Regions from separate parts of the Bacillus luti genome, predicted to be linked through region 1. Evidence: riboswitches for the same ligand, from Rfam matches in the RefSeq annotation. Region 1 holds a riboswitch; the other holds the start of a gene.
What was found. Region 1 has a riboswitch for S-adenosylmethionine ahead of EUC40_RS10510 (hypothetical protein). Riboswitches for the same ligand answer to the same signal wherever they lie in the genome.

Region 1 (8,304 bases):
ACCAAAACCAGTGCCGCAAGCAAAACAAGTTACGATCTCAGTAAAAGGTAATGAAGGATACTTATTAGGTGCGAAAAAGATTGATGTACAAGAAGGCGATACTGTTTATAAAGTATTGCAGCGTACGGGATTAGATGTTGATGCAATGGGTTCTAAAGGTGATATTTATGTAAAGGGTATTAATGATTTATATGAAAAAGATGTTACGGCTACTAGTGGATGGAAATATCGTGTGAACGGTGCGTTTCCAAACTATAGTGCAGGTGTAGCTACAGTAAAACCAGGAGATACAATCGAGTGGGTGTTTGTATTAAAATAAGAAAGGTATTTGGTAAAGGACTATGAAAATAAGTTTTTCTTCTTTACATCCTTTTGTGAATTTTTTCTATTATATCGGGGTGATGATACTATGTATGATGTGTCTTCATCCTCTTTTTTTAATTGGAGCAATACTATTAATCGTTATGTTAAATGTGATGCAAGGGAATAGCGAAAAGATAAGAAAGATGTTACCGAGCACAATCGTCTTCTTTTTTATGGTGATTTTATTTAATTCGTTATTAACGCATAGAGGCCGAACTACGTTATTTTGGTTAGGTGATAGCCGTATTAAGCTTGAGGCAATTATGTTCGGACTAGTAATGGGGTTATTGTTAGTTGCAGTTATGTTCACGTTCGCGTCGTATAATGATATTATTTCAAGTCATAAATTTTTATATTTGTTTTCTAGAATTTCACCGAAAGTTGCATTGTTAACGATGATTACAGTAAGGTTTGTGCCGTTGTTTATTAGGCGGTTGCAGAAAATTACACTCATCCAAAAAACGAAAGGTGTACAAGTTGATGCAGGTTCCATTATTGAGCGCGTGAAAAATGGTATGCAATTGCTGCAAGTATTATTAATTTGTTCGTTAGAGGATGCACTGCAAACGGCAGATTCTATGCAAGCTCGTGGATTTGGTGTAACGAAGCGTACGACGTATATTCGATATAGAATGGAAAGACGCGATTGGTATACGCTCAGTTATTTAACGATTCTATTCATAGCCGCGGTCATCTTTAGTAATTATGGCGGAGGAAAATTAATTATTTATCCGAAAGTCGAATCGATTTTATTTCAGCAATATGATGGAATAATGTTTGTCGTATTTACGATGTTTATTAGTTTACCAATTATAATGGAAGGAAGGGAATGGCTATGGTGGCGCATGCAGAAATAAACAATTTATCATTTGTATATGCTGATGAAAACGAATACGCGTTACAGCATATTTCTCTTTCTGTTCAAAAAGGAGAGTTCATTGCACTTGCTGGAGGATCAGGATCTGGAAAGACGACTTTATTAAAACATTTTAAAAAGGAATTACTTCCAATCGGTAAGTGTACTGGAGACACATATTATGATGGTACTTTATTAGAAAATGTACCGGATTTGTTATCTGCCCAAGAAATTGGCATGGTATTTCAAAATCCAGAAAATCAGCTCGTAATGGATACAGTAATTCAAGAATTAGCATTTTCTTTAGAAAATATCGGGTTACCATCTCATATTATTCAAAAGAGAATAGCCGAGCTTATTAGTTTCTTAGGATTTCAAGATCTATTGCATCAATCTGTTCATACGTTATCTGGCGGGCAGAAGCAACTTGTCAATTTAGCTGCAGTATTAGTTATGCAGCCGAAATTATTATTATTAGATGAACCGACAGCACAATTAGATCCAATTGCTGCGAAAGAGTTTTTAGGATTGTTAAAGCGTATTAACGAAGAACTTGGAATTACGATCGTTTTAAGTGAACATCGTTTAGATGAGGTAATGCCGCTCGCAACGCGCGTTATTTGTATGAATAACGGCCGAATCGTGTATGATGGCAGTCCGAAAACGGTTGTAGCGAATATGTGGGAAGTAGAAAAGTTCCGTCCATTTATTCCGCAAATTCCAAGATTGTTTTTAGAGTGGAATGCGAACGATATTCCGTTTACAGTGCGAGAAGCACAAATGAAAATGAATGATTTTTCAGCGATACCATATGTAAATGAGCCAATAGTACAAAGTGAAAAGCAAGAAGTCATTTTAAGTGCAGAGCATATTTCGTTCCAATATGAAAAAAATAGCCCGCTTATTTTACGAGACTTAACCGTATCGATTGAAAAAGGAAAATGGGTAGCGCTCGTTGGGAAAAATGGTACTGGGAAATCTACACTGTTAACGATTTTAGCGGGGTTACAAAAAGCGAGAAGAGGAAAAGTGAAGTGGAAAGGTAAAGTGATACATAAAATTGATTCAAAAGAACGATTTAAAAGTATCGGGTATGTATCGCAGCATCCGTATTATCATTTCACATTTGATACAGTGTGGGATGAAGTGTATGAACGTGCACGTGAGTTATACGGAGAACAAGGAAGAGAAATAGCAGAGCATCAGCTTAAAAAGTTTTGGCTCTATGCACTTAAAGAACGCCATCCGCATGATTGTAGCGGGGGAGAACAACAATTACTTGCGTTATGTACAACGTTATTGTCAAGGCCAACGTTATTATTACTCGATGAACCGACAAAGGGACTCGATCCATGGAAGAAAGAAAGAGTAGGAGAGTTATTTAAGAAGTTACAAAAAGAAGGTACAACAATTGTAATGGCAACGCATGATATTGAATTTGCGGCGAAATATGTGGATCAATGTATGATGTTATTTGACGGAGCAGTTATTATGAATGATGCACCGAAAGAATTTTTTAGTGGTAACTTCTTTTATACAACATCGATCAATCGATTCATTCGAAAAGAATTGCCATATGCATTAACGTGGGAGGATGTGTACGAAGCGTGTCCAAGCGATATGTTGCATTCATAATATGTATTTTTGCAGTTATAATAGCCACATTGTTCTTTACTACACTTATCATGGACGGGTATTACTTGTTAAGTAGCTTGTTTTTATTAGCTGTTATTATGTTACCATTCTATATCCGCTTTGAAAGAAAGGCGTTTGTTTCACGTGAAATTGTTCTCGTTGCCGTATTAGCAGCAATCGCAGCAGTTAGCCGCGTACCATTTTCGATTTTACCGAGTGTACAACCGACTTCATTCGTTATTATCGTTTCTGCAATCGTGTTTGGGAGTGAGACTGGTTTTATGATCGGTGCAACAGCGGCGATTGTATCTAACATCTTTTTAGGGCAAGGTCCGTGGACGCCGTGGCAAATGTTTTCATGGGGGATGATTGGTTTCATAGCTGGATTATTACGCAATACATTTTTAATGAAAAAGTTATGGGGAAGACTACTATACGGATTCTTCGTTGGCTTTTTATTTGGCTGGATCATGAATTTCTGGGGACTACTCGGTTTTATACAGGAAGCAACGTGGGAAACAGTTATTTCATACTATATCGCAAGTTTTTACTTCGATTTGAGTCATGCGATTTCAAATGTTGTGTTCTTACTACTATTTAGTACTTCTTGGATTACGATTCTTACAAGATTTAAAAGGAAATATGGCATATTAGATAAGCATAACATGGCATAGAAAAGCATATTTATATAAGGTAGGGTCGCGACTTACATATTCGTTTGCCTCTTTCATGCTTCTTACATATTGTAAGGAGCATTTTTTATTGTCAAAAAATAGTCCAATATATATCCGTTACTATATGAAATTATTTGTATAATAGTAGGTGAGAATTATTTTCAAAAGGGAGGTGTATAGTTAATGAAGTTAGTTATTCCGAAGCAACATGGGGCATGGGCGATGCTCGTTATACCATTTCTATTAAGCGCTATACTTGGGAAACCTACTATGTATCATATTCCATTGTTTTTAGCTTGGTTTTTCATCTATTTAGCTACGTATCCATTCCTTACGTACATAAAACAAAAACGAAAAAAAGAATATTTACATGCCGCAATTTTATATTTTATTATTGCGTTCGTATTTGGGATGATTTCTTTATTATATGAATGGCGAATTCTTTTATTCGTAGTAGTCATGATTCCATTATTTATTGTAAATATGTATTACGCTCGTCAAAAGAATGAAAGAGCGTTACTAAATGACATTTTCGCGATTATTGTTTTCTGTATCGGTGGTTTAGTCAGTTATTATTTTTCAATGAAACTTATAGATAAAACAGCATTATTCATTGCGCTTATTTCATTTTTATATTTTTTAGGAAGTACGTTTTATGTGAAAACGATGATACGTGAGAAAAATAATCCGAAGTATCGTTTTATATCTTGGGGTTATCATATTGTATTAACGATTATCATTTTTACTATTAATCCATTGTGTTCTCTTATTTTTATACCAAGTGTTATTCGAGCAATAGTGTTGTATGGCAAAAAGATTTCTATCATAAAAGTAGGGATTTTAGAAATTGTGAATTCTGTATATTTTTTAATTATAACGGCAATAATAATGAAGTATGCCATTTGAAAAAGCTTCCCACCAAATTGATGGGAAGTTTTTTCAATCTTGTTCTAAAATGTGAACGGTGTAATCGCAGCGTTGAATAGCTTGTTCGATCGCATAAAGGGATTGTTCAATACGAGCGCGATTAAAATCTTTTTCAACAGTCTGTAGCGCTTCTTCTAAACAATGTTTTGCTTCTTGTAATGATTGAAAAGAATTTTGGACATATCCGCGAGCATTTTCGTGCATTTCATAATCCTCCTTGCATATTCATATATGTATAGTATGAACAGTAAGGAACAAAATATAATTTGTTATATTTATTTGACAATTAAAATGAAATTACGTATAGTAGGAATTAAGTGAATATTTTCTTATCCAGAGAGGTGGAGGGACTGGCCCGATGAAACCCAGCAACCGCGATGCAGGTGCTAATTCCAGCAGAACATATTTGTTCTGGGAGATAAGACGAAGATATACGTAACTTCTTCTTATCGGAGAGGTTTTTTTATTGCAAAAAAACCGATTACGAAAATTTATATTAAGAAGAAAGGGGGTGCGAAGTACTGTGACACTCGAAAAATACGTAAAACTGCGTAGTACAGTTTATGAATATATGATAGAGCAAGATAAGCCAATATCATTGTTAGATATTCAAGAACATATCGTTTCGCATCATGAAGGAAAATTCACGAAAAAGATGTTACATCAATTTTATTTATCAAGACTATTAGATGAACTGAAACTGGATGGAAAAATTACATTAGCTGATGAATATCTCTATGCTGAAAAAGGGGTATTTTATAAGGCGGGAAAAGGGAGCTAAGCTCTCTTTTTTTTTGAAGTATGTAGAGTAAAAGACTGCTTAAGCAGCCTGATACAGGGAATGGTGTTGAGTGTGTAGTGTCAAAGATTGAATGTGCCTGAAAGAGGCACTTCATATCGGCTGCAAATGAAAAGAGACACCTCCGCCGAATAGGTGTCAGTCGTTTTGTCATATAGACTTGCTATTTGACAGTTATTAGAATAACATGCAGGGTTTTGGAAGTCAAAAGGGAATTAAAGGAAGAGGTGTTGTTATGTACGCTTACTTATTAAACGATATAACGAAGTGGATTCCTAAGTACATTATGGATAAAGGATATGAATATTATGAAGAAGGACATGTAGAAGATGTCGAAATACAAGATACGAAAATATTTGCCTTCGTTACTGGAAATGCAGGGAACTACGAAGTAATTATTGATTTAGAGGATTTTACAGAAAGTAGCTGTGAGTGTCCATATGAAAATTATTGTAAACATATGGCGGCGGTCGTTTATGATATTCAACATGTAGGTGAGAGTACAGTTAAAGAGAAACTGAAAGATTTAGAAAAGGAAGAGTTACTCACAGTATTAAATCGTTTGTTGCAAAGTTCGAAAAACGTGCAAGTTGTAGAGAAGATGTTAGAGAAGTGGAAGCTTTAACTATAGAGGGAGTGGTTTTGCAATGAACGTACTAATTATATACGCCCATCCTAATCCTTCAAGTTTTAACGGGGCCATTTTAGAGCATGTGCAAAAAGGATTACAGGAAACAAATCATTCGGTTACGGTACTTGATTTATATAAGGAACAATTTGATCCAGTGCTTGTATTTAATGAAGAGAAGAAAAGGCGTGATTTAGTAAGTGAGGAAGAGACAGCGCGATATAGAAAATTAGTGGAAGAGGCAGATACTCTTCTCTTCATTTATCCGATATGGTGGTGGGGGATGCCTGCTATTTTAAAAGGATTTATTGACCGTATTTTCGTAGCGGGATTTGCTTATAAATATGAAGGTGCTCTGCCGAAAGGATTATTGACCGGAAAGAAAGCGTGGGTTATTAATACGTTGGATTCGCCTTTATGGTACGTCGCTTTATTATACCGATCAGCAGATTGGATTGTAATGAAGAGAGGCGTTTTACGTTTTTGCGGCATTCGCGATATAAAACGTTCAGTATTTCAATCTGTGAAAACGAGTAAACTAGAGAAGCGGGAAAAGTGGTTATTACAAATAGAAGAAAAGGCTCGTACATTATGAATGAAGTCGATCGTATTATAAACTGTTGTGGGTATGATAATGAACTTTTGCGAACGTATATTACATGTTTACTTCAATTGAAAAAATGTAGCGAAATATTTCAGCAAATTCAAATAGAGTTAAGAAATGACTACTTGTTAAGAGGGATTTGTGAAAGAGAAGTGGATGAGATAGTAAGGGGAAGTAAAGAATATGAAATACATTTTCTTCCTAAAGCGTTACAGTGGAATTTTTTGAGGGAACATCCACACCTGATCGAAAAAATTTGCGAAGATTTTTTTGCATTTGAGTCATTACATCTTACGGAGATAGAGTGGGAAACGATTATAAATTGCGTGGGAAATAAGTGATTTATTGTGTAAAAAAGCTAGTATAAAACTAGTTTTTCATTTAAATAAATAAGAAACATAGACTAATGATACAACCTGCATATAATAAGTTCACAACGCAAAATCCCATAATATCACGAGCGCCTAAACCAGCTATCGCTAATGCTGGTAATTTTCAAAACTATTAACCTCTATTAAAAGTACAGGCAGTCCGTACGATATGTTCATAGTATATTGTATAGGAATTTATTGTTTTAAATTTTTTATTGAAAGGAATAATAGGATGTCAAAACAATATATTTTTGATTACATCGTGATTGGTGCCGGTACTGCCGGAGGGATAATTGCTAAAGAATTAACGGATGATAAATGTACTTCCGTTCTCGTTCTTGAAGCAGGAACAAACATGACAGAGGAATTAAGCAGTCCTAATCTTATAGTTTCTATTTTAAATGCTACTGATAATAGGCATTCATTTAATGTCACTACTATAGTTGAGCAAACGATTGGTCGTCAGTTAATAACGTCAAGTGGTCGTGCCATTGGTGGAAGTTCTGAACATAATCAGATGTTAGCTGTACGTGGCAGTCGTGATATTTATGATGTATGGGCAAAATTAGTTGATAATAACGCATGGAATTATGATAGTATTCGCTCATTATTTATTAAAAATGAAACGTATACAGGAATGACACAAAGCCCTCAAGAACGTGGAAGTAACGGACCTATTTTTATTAGACAACAAAACATTCCTAATCAAGGATTAATCCAAACCTTAGCACAAGCCGCTTCAGAAGTTTTTAATATCCCAATTGAAGAGGATTACAATACAGGGATAAGAGATGTTACGACCCTAAAAGGTCAATATATTCAAAAGATGGAAAACGGAAAATTGGTTCGTTCCTCGACAGCAACCGGTTATTTAAACAATCAAATTGTTACGCAAGGAAATGAATTCCAAGCTGATGAATTTGGAGTTGATCAGAGAAAATTGGTCATCTTTTCAAAGACAACAGTGGATAAAATTCTATTTAAAGAAAAAAAAGGAATTAACATTGCTGTTGGCGTTCAATATGTTAAGAATGGGGTGTCACAACGAAGTTATGCTCGAAAAGGAATCATTGTCTCAGCAGGCCAATTCTCCTCTGTCATACTTCAACGCTCAGGTATTGGTAGTCCTGAAGATTTAGCTAAAGCTGGCATATCAACTTTAGTAGAAAGCCCTCAAGTCGGATATAACTTCCAAACACATTATTCTGTCGGTATGGGGATTAGAGTGGAAACAGGAAGACTTCTTCAGATATTGGCTGCTGATCCTAATCAGCCAGGAGCATTTGGAGCATTTAAAAAAGTCAATAACCCTATTGGTGGCCGGCGCCTTCAATTATTAGGCCTCCCACTTCCGTTTTTTGTACCTAGTCAGGAAATTGCGATAAATGGTTGGGATTTTAATGAGACAGAACCTAGTAATATTATGAGTATTGGAATTGTAGATGTA
Region 2 (8,304 bases), 2.5 Mb from region 1:
GTAGCCCAACCACTTCTTGGTGTCCCCCTTCCAACCGATGATATTATGGACGAATTAACAAATACACTTGAACAGCTCGGAGAAATGAGAGATATTTTATCAAACCGAGAAGTAACAAGTATCCGCATCGTTGTAAATCCTGAAAAAATGGTCATTAAAGAAGCACAGCGCAGCTTTACGTATTTAAATTTATACGATTATAACGTAGATGCCATTATGATTAACCGCGTCATCCCTAACACTGTCACCGATCCTTATTTTCAAGCATGGAAAGATACGCAAAAGAAATATAAAACATTAATTCAAGATAGTTTTGATCCACTTCCTATTTACGAAGCTCCAATGTTTGAACAAGAAGTTGTCGGTTTGTCTATGTTAGAACGTGTAGGAGGCGCTTTATTCAAATCAGATTCTTCTCCTACGGAAGTAAAATTTAACGGCCGCACACAATATGTAAAAAAGGATGGCGATGAGTATATTTTCGTTCTGTCCATTCCCTTCTCAAACAAAAGTGGGCTTGCATTAAATCAAAAAGGTGATGAGCTTATTATTCGGGCTGGTTCTGTGAAACGAAATATCACATTACCCAAAACATTAACCCACCTTTCTATCCAAGGAGCGAAGTTTGAAGATGATGTACTTAACATTCGGTTTGGAGGTGTAGTGCATGCATGAGGAACTACTAAGGAAGATAATCCGTACAAAAATAAAATTCAGTATGCATATATTAGAAGAGTTACCTGCCCCAATCCAACAATCAGCTAAGCAAATACTAAGTATTTTACAAGAGGAGCTTGCTGCTTATCCGACAGAACAAGGGCATCATGAAGATAATTTAAAAAGTATTATAATTGAATGAACATCTCTGGATAGAGGGCCTTTCTAGGCTTTCTATCTCCATATTGGAGTGATGTAAGTTGTTGAAAAAAAATCAAACTATTATGCTTTGGATTATTCCCTTGTTATTTTTCATTCATAACCTTGAAGAATCTTTCCAAATGCCTCAATATCTCGCTAATCAATTTTCAATTCATTTTATAACAACCCAACAATTTTTCATTGCCATTTCCGCATTAACAATCTTTGTTTTACTTATCGTCTTTCTATATCAACTAAACTTCTTGTCTTCTATATACTGGATTATTTTTATACAAGGAGCAATTTTCTTCAACTCTGTTCAACATATTATTTTGTTTTTCATTTACCGTTCCTATAACCCTGGCGTAATATCCGCAGCTTTCATTGTCATCTTTTCTATTTTCTTTTTTTTATCCCAAAACTACTTAATTCATAAAAAGAAATTCGTAATTACACTCACTTTCAGTTTATTTTCTTATCCTGTTATAATTTGGATTACCTTACTATTCGCTAGCTACTTTCATTCATAAAAAAAGACCAGGAAAACTCCTGGTCTATCACTCTACTTAACAAACATTGGATTCTACGTTATACAAAATTGGAAGGTACAGAATTAGGGTTTGTTTTGTTTGTTAAGTAGATTATATGTTGAACGAACTAACAGCGGAGGGGTTCCTTCTGCCAGTCCGTTAAACTCAATCATTATTTTACGATTTTTTCAAGCTCATCGAGTGAAAGATCTACTGAAATAGAACCATCATTTGTTTCTTTCTTAATTGCATCTGTTACTTCTTTTGAATGATATAGTTCAATTACTTTTTTCAGTGTTGGATCATCTTTATCTTTCGTACGAGCTGCGAAAATATTAATATATGGCTTCGCATTTTCATTCTTTGGGTCTTCTAAGAAAATTGGATCCTTCGCTGGATCTAATCCAGCTTGACCAGCAACACCGTTATTAATAACTGAAGCTGCTACATCTTTTAATACACGAGGTGTTTGCTGTGCGATAACCGGTGTAATTTTTAATTTCTTCGGATTTTCAGCGATACCACTTGGATCTCCAAATAGACCAAAGTCTTTTTTAAGCTTTAATAACCCAGCTGCATCAAGAAGTTTTAATGCACGTGCTTGGTTCGTTGGATCATTTGGAATCGCAATTTCTGAACCATCTGGAATTTCATTTGCTTTCTTATGTTTTTCAGAGTATAAACCCATTGGTGCAATTTGCGTTGTACCAACAGCTGTAATATCTAACTTATGCTCCTTCTTAAATTGTTCTAAGAACGCAATATGCTGGAATGAGTTTAGTTCAATATCTCCATCAGCTAACGCTTTGTTTGGCGTCGTGTAATCAGAGAACTCAATCAGTTTAACTTTAATCCCTTCTTTTTCAGCTTTTCCCTTTACAATTTCCCAAGCGTTTCCATCCGTTCCAGTTACACCAATGCGAACTGTTTTCTCTTTTGCTCCTGCATCCGAGCAGCCGCTTAACGCTGAAATCCCTACAATCGCTGATAATGCAAATGCTAAAATTTTCTTCATTTTCTTTTCCCCTCTTCCTTTTTATGATCTGCGTAAAAAGACTTTCGCAAAGTAGTTTCCTAAATTTTGAGCTATCTGTACGAGAATAATAAGTAGAACAACCGTTACGAACATAACTGATGTATCAAAGCGTTGATAACCGTATGTCATTGCTAAGTCGCCAAGGCCACCACCGCCGACAAGCCCAGCAACTGCTGAAAATTCAATTAGACCAACTGTCATAAACGTGACACCTAAGATTAATGGTGCTAACGCTTCTGGCACGAGAATTTCAAAAACAATTCTAAGTGGTGAAGCACCCATCGCTTGCGCTGCTTCAATTACCCCTTTCGGAACAGAAACAAGGTTTGTTTCAACCATTCTAGCAATACCAATTGATGCAACTAACGTCATTGGAAAGATCGCTGCTGCTGTTCCAATTGTCGTTCCGATAACACTTCTTGTTAGCGGACTTAAAGCTACTAAAAAGATAATAAATGGAACTGGACGAATTGTATTAATAATGACATTAAGAATTGAAAAGACCCATTTATTCTCTAAAAAGTTTCCTTTACGCGTTACATATAAAAGTAAACCTAGAGGTATACCGAGAATTGTAGCGAATATAAGGGTTACAATTACCATTAAGAGGGTATCCCCCGTCGCATCTAATATACGAGGCCAAAATATACTCCAATCAACTCGCATGAGCTTCTACCTCCTTAAGCTGCACTTGCAGTCTTAGATGTTGTAATGCTTTTTGGATTTCCTTCTGCTCACCTTGCAGCTCTACAAGAAGATTTCCAAATAGCACATTTTGAAGTTCAATAATATTTCCGTACAGTACATTTACATCAACGTTATAGTTTTTTGCGATATAAGATAGTACAGGCTGTCCTGTCTCCTCACCAGTAAAAGTTAAGCGGTAAATCTGTCCACCATTTTGAATTTTCGCTAGAACACTTTCTGGTAAATGATCATTAATAACAGAACGTACAAAGTTTTGAGTCGTTTTTGTTTTTGGTTGTGTGAACACGTCAAACAGTTTTCCTTCTTCAATTACTTTTCCTTTTTCCATCACAGCTACACGGTGACAAATTTCTTTCACAACGTGCATTTCATGTGTAATAAGAAGAATTGTTAAATTGTACTCTCTATTTACCTTCTTTAATAAGTTCAAAATCTCTGTCGTTGTTTCTGGGTCTAAAGCTGATGTTGCCTCATCACATATAAGGATATCTGGTGATGTCGCCAGCGCTCTTGCAATCCCAACACGTTGCTTTTGTCCACCCGATAATTGCTCTGGATAATAGTTTGCTTTATCTTCTAATCCTACAAACTTCAACAGTTCATTTACTCTTTCTTTTATTTCATTCTTTGGTACTTTCGCTAACTTTAATGGGTAAGCAATGTTCCCAAACACTGTTCTTGAATTAAATAAATTAAAACTTTGAAAAATCATTCCGATTCTCTGTCTTAGCTTCCGTAAATCTTTCGTCGATAATGATGTAATATCTTTATCATCTATCGAAATCGTTCCTGCCGTCGGTCTCTCTAACATATTTACTAAGCGTAACAATGTACTCTTTCCAGCGCCACTAAAACCGATAATGCCAAAAATTTCACCTTTCTCAACGGATAACGTTACATCCTCCACCGCATGAACAGATTGCCCACCTGATTCATACACTTTACTTACGTTGTTAAAAGAAATCATTTTCTTCCCTCCTATATGCTGTAAAAACTTGAAGTAGAGCTTTCGAGGTAAAATAAAAAGTGCTCTCCTTCTTATCAACCATAAAGATAAGAAGGAGAGCACTTATATGTACTCGGTCACATCTTCTCATCTTCCAAGCCTATAAAGGCTTGCTGGAGTTAGCACGGTATTTAAAAACCCGTTGCTGAGGTATCGTAGGGCCAGTCCCTCCACCTCTCTGGATAAGAATGTATCGATTTAATTGTCGTTTAATTAATTCTCATTATAGAACTCAGAATAATGGGAGTCAACATATTTTTTAGAAAAATATTAATTATTTCTTTATTAAAATTTTTAGATTATAAAATATCAATTTTAAAAGTTATGTAAAATTCCCTCTTCGCATATTTTTAAAAAGGATAATCTTCTCTACGAATTGAATAACATTATTTGAATATGAAACTTGGAGGAAGATAAATATATGAAAACAGCTCTTTTACTCGTTGATATTCAAAATGATTATTTTCCACATGGAAAGATGGAATTGCGTAATCCAGTAGAAGCAAGTGAATATGCTAGTCAACTGCTCCAGTACTTTAGAAAGGACAACAAACCTATTTTTCATATCCAACATGTAGCTATAAAAGATGACGCTACTTTTTTTCTACCAAATACAGAAGGTGTACATATTCACGAAAATGTTCGTCCGCTTAGAGAAGAAACGGTTATACTCAAGCACTATCCAAATAGCTTTCGAGAAACGAATCTTCTAGAGCAATTACAACGTTTAGACATTAAACACGTCGTCATATGTGGGATGATGACCCATATGTGTATTGATGCTACCGTAAGGGCTGCCTTTGATTTCGGCTTGCAATGTACTGTTATACATGATGCTTGTGCTACAAAAGATCTTTCTTTTAAAAACGCTACTATACCAGCCGTTTATATTCATAATACAATTTTAGCTAGTTTAAATGGCGTATATGCAAATGTAATGAGTACAGAGGAGTTTTTAGCTACAAAAAAACACTCTCTTCAGTGAGCAAAACCGAAAAGAGTGTTTCTTGTCAAACCATAGATTTTCTTTCAAATTGTATTATACAGGAAATCCTTAAAATGAATACTAAAAAATGTGACTAATGAGTCAACTTTTCTCGTTGTTTTGTTTCTATTTACATGTTTATCCCGCTATTAATAGGGTTTAGCTAGTTCCACTTAACAAACGGTAATATGTGGTAATTGATTCTGATTCAAATTGACTAGTCTTTCCTATTACTTATCTGTTTGTTCTTGTTTCTTTTTCAAATACTCCGCACGCAATTTTTCAATTTGCTGCTTTTTATCAAATTTGACAGGCGTCTGTTTTTCATGAAACTTTGCAACAGCTACCTGGCCTTTGTAATCTAATTGATATTTTCCCACTTTGTTCACCTACTTTTCTTCTCTTTAAAGAGAATCTATTCAACAAATATAATATACCTTATTTTACTGAAATAAACCTTATTACTTAATTAGTTTTTCTACTGATATCTATCTTAATCCACATATAAAAAGTTTTTCAAAAAAAAGAGATCTTCGCAGACTGCGAAGATCTCTTCTACTATTTCTTATAAAGTTTCAGAAGTAGTTTTTGCTTGCATGTGAAGTGCTAAGTAGTCAGGGCCACCAGCTTTAGAGTCTGTACCAGACATATTAAAGCCACCGAATGGTTGGTAACCTACGATTGCACCAGTACATCCACGGTTGAAGTATAAGTTACCTACGTGGAAGTCTTCACGTGCTTTTTCAATATGGTCACGGTTGTTAGTAACAACAGCACCTGTTAAACCGTATTCTGTATTGTTTGCAATTGCAAGTGCATGATCAAAGTCTTTTGCTTTACAGAATGCTACTACTGGTCCGAAGATTTCTTCTTTCATTAAGCGAGCATCTTCTGCAACGTCAGCAACGATTGTTGGTTGGATGAACCAGCCTTTAGAATCGTCTCCTTCGCCACCTGTTAAGATTCTACCTTCTTCTTTACCAATTGCAACATAGCTCATTACTTTATCAAATGCAGCTTGGTCATTAACAGGACCCATGTTTGTACCTAATACAGCTGGGTTATCAACTGTTAATTCTTTTGTTAATTCAACTGCACGATTTAATACGTGATCGTATACATCTTCGTGGATTACTGCACGAGAACATGCAGAACATTTTTGTCCTGAGAATCCGAATGCTGATGCAACGATAGATTTAGCAGCTAATTCAAGATCAGCTTCTTTATCAACAACGATTGTATCTTTACCGCCCATTTCAGCGATAACACGTTTTAACCAGATTTGTCCTGGGTTTACTTTCGCTGCACGCTCATAAATACGGATACCTACATCGCGAGATCCAGTGAAACTAATGAAGCGTGTACGAGGATGATCTACTAAGTAGTCACCAACTTCAGAACCGTTACCTGGAACGAAGTTTACTACGCCAGCTGGTAAACCAGCTTCTTCTAATACTTCCATGAATTTCGCTGCTACTACAGGAGTTGTACTAGCTGGTTTTAGTAATACTGTGTTCCCAGAAACTAAAGCAGCTGTTGTCATACCTGCCATAATTGCGAATGGGAAGTTCCAAGGAGAAATGATAACACCTACTCCTAATGGAATGTAAGAGAAACGATTATATTCAATTGGACGGCTTTCTACTGGAATACCGTCTTTTAATTTCAACATTTGACGAGCATAATATTCCATAAAGTCGATTGCTTCTGCTGTATCAGCATCTGCTTCATTCCATGGTTTACCTGCTTCTTTTACAAGAATAGCAGAGAATTCATGTTTTCTACGACGAACGATTGCTGCAGCACGGAATAAAATGTCTGCACGCATTTCTGGTTTTGACTTTCTCCAAGTTTGGAATGTTTCATCCGCTACTTGCATTGCTTTTTCAGCTAACTCACGGCTTGCTTTTGAAACGCGACCAACAAGTTCCTCTTTATTTGCAGGGTTTACAGAAACAATCTTGTCTTCTGTAGTGATTTTTTCTCCCCCAATAATTAATGGATAGTCTTGTCCAAGATAAGATTCTACTTTCTTTAAACCTTCTTCAAACGCTAATTTGTTCGCCTCTACTGAAAAATCTGTAAATGGCTCATGTTTGTATGCTACTACCATCCTTTTAGCCTCCCCTTAGAAAAACGTTTACATTTTACAACATTATTCTACACGATAATTTAGATTTATTCAAATATTCCTAGACTTATATTTTAAAAATTAATTAATTTTTAAAATATAATAAAAAAATAGAGTTATACATACGTATAACTCTACAAAATATGAGTATATTCCAAAATGTTTTTTCCAATCAATAAAATAGTTACTAATAAGAATAAAGTCCTCACATATCCAACACCTTTTTGAACGGCAAACTTCGATCCAAAATAAGCGCCAAAAATCATCGATAATCCCATGATAATACCGTATTCAAAATGAATTATGTCTAAAAATAAAAAAGTAATTAAAGATACGATGTTACTAACAAAGTTCAAAGGTTTTCCAGATGCTGCCGCTTGAATAAAATCCAAACCGATTAATAAAAATGCAAAAATTAAAAAGGAGCCTGTTCCTGGTCCAAAAAATCCATCATAAAACCCTATCATTAAAATAACAAAGAAAAATATTAATGTTTTCCTTTTCGTCATCTTTTTATAGGTAGATACACTTCCCCAATCCTTTTTCGCAATAATATAAATAGCAATAAATACCAACATCACAAGTACTAATGGACGTAAAATATCTGGTGGAATAAATTTTACTACTAAAGCACCTGCAACTGCTCCAATAATAGTTAACGGGATTAACTTTCCTACAATTTTAAAATCTACCTTTCCTGATCGAATAAAATAAATTGTACTCGTAAACGTCCCCATCGTTGCAGCTAATTTATTCGTTGCAATCGCAGAAGCTGGCGGCAAACCAACAAACATAAGTGCGGGAAGTGAAATTAACCCTCCCCCTCCAACAACTGAATCAATAAAAGCTGCTAAAAAACCAAATGCAATTAATAAAATAATGACTTGAAAGCTTAACTCATCCATGACCTTCCCCCTTATTTTTAACATTTTAAATTATAACAAAATTCCTCAAGAAAAAAAGCTGTTCCCCAAGGGAACAGCTCTCCTATTTAATCTAAAATTTTCACAAATGGTTCATCTTGCTTCGCTTCACGTATAATTATAGCTT

Region 2: it holds a riboswitch for S-adenosylmethionine, as region 1 does, so the genes downstream of both, EUC40_RS24135 (methionine ABC transporter ATP-binding protein) here and EUC40_RS10510 (hypothetical protein) in region 1, are expected to answer to the same signal.

What each region holds. Positions count from the first base shown of each region.
Region 1 is NZ_CP040336.1:2,048,208-2,056,511, forward strand. Features, by position in the region: gene EUC40_RS10480 (DUF4430 domain-containing protein) at 1-319, shown strand, start outside; gene EUC40_RS10485 (energy-coupling factor transporter transmembrane component T) at 342-1,220, shown strand; gene EUC40_RS10490 (ABC transporter ATP-binding protein) at 1,193-2,854, shown strand; gene EUC40_RS10495 (ECF transporter S component) at 2,827-3,528, shown strand; gene EUC40_RS10500 (YwiC-like family protein) at 3,712-4,434, shown strand; gene EUC40_RS10505 (hypothetical protein) at 4,468-4,659, opposite strand; SAM riboswitch class I at 4,782-4,880, shown strand; gene EUC40_RS10510 (hypothetical protein) at 4,979-5,236, shown strand; gene EUC40_RS10515 (SWIM zinc finger family protein) at 5,442-5,879, shown strand; gene EUC40_RS10520 (NAD(P)H-dependent oxidoreductase) at 5,902-6,477, shown strand; gene EUC40_RS10525 (group-specific protein) at 6,474-6,827, shown strand; partial or broken gene EUC40_RS10530 (TIGR00366 family protein) at 6,868-6,978, opposite strand; gene EUC40_RS10535 (GMC family oxidoreductase) at 7,090-8,304, shown strand, end outside.
Region 2 is NZ_CP040336.1:4,784,721-4,793,024, forward strand. Features, by position in the region: gene EUC40_RS24110 (ArsA family ATPase) at 1-675, shown strand, start outside; gene EUC40_RS24115 (DUF3926 domain-containing protein) at 668-859, shown strand; gene EUC40_RS24120 (HXXEE domain-containing protein) at 921-1,388, shown strand; gene EUC40_RS24125 (MetQ/NlpA family ABC transporter substrate-binding protein) at 1,561-2,403, opposite strand; gene EUC40_RS24130 (methionine ABC transporter permease) at 2,425-3,090, opposite strand; gene EUC40_RS24135 (methionine ABC transporter ATP-binding protein) at 3,080-4,099, opposite strand; SAM riboswitch class I at 4,223-4,327, opposite strand; gene EUC40_RS24140 (cysteine hydrolase family protein) at 4,560-5,123, shown strand; gene EUC40_RS27085 (hypothetical protein) at 5,354-5,503, opposite strand; gene pruA (L-glutamate gamma-semialdehyde dehydrogenase) at 5,689-7,236, opposite strand; gene EUC40_RS24150 (TSUP family transporter) at 7,389-8,159, opposite strand; gene EUC40_RS24155 (CamS family sex pheromone protein) at 8,246-8,304, opposite strand, start outside.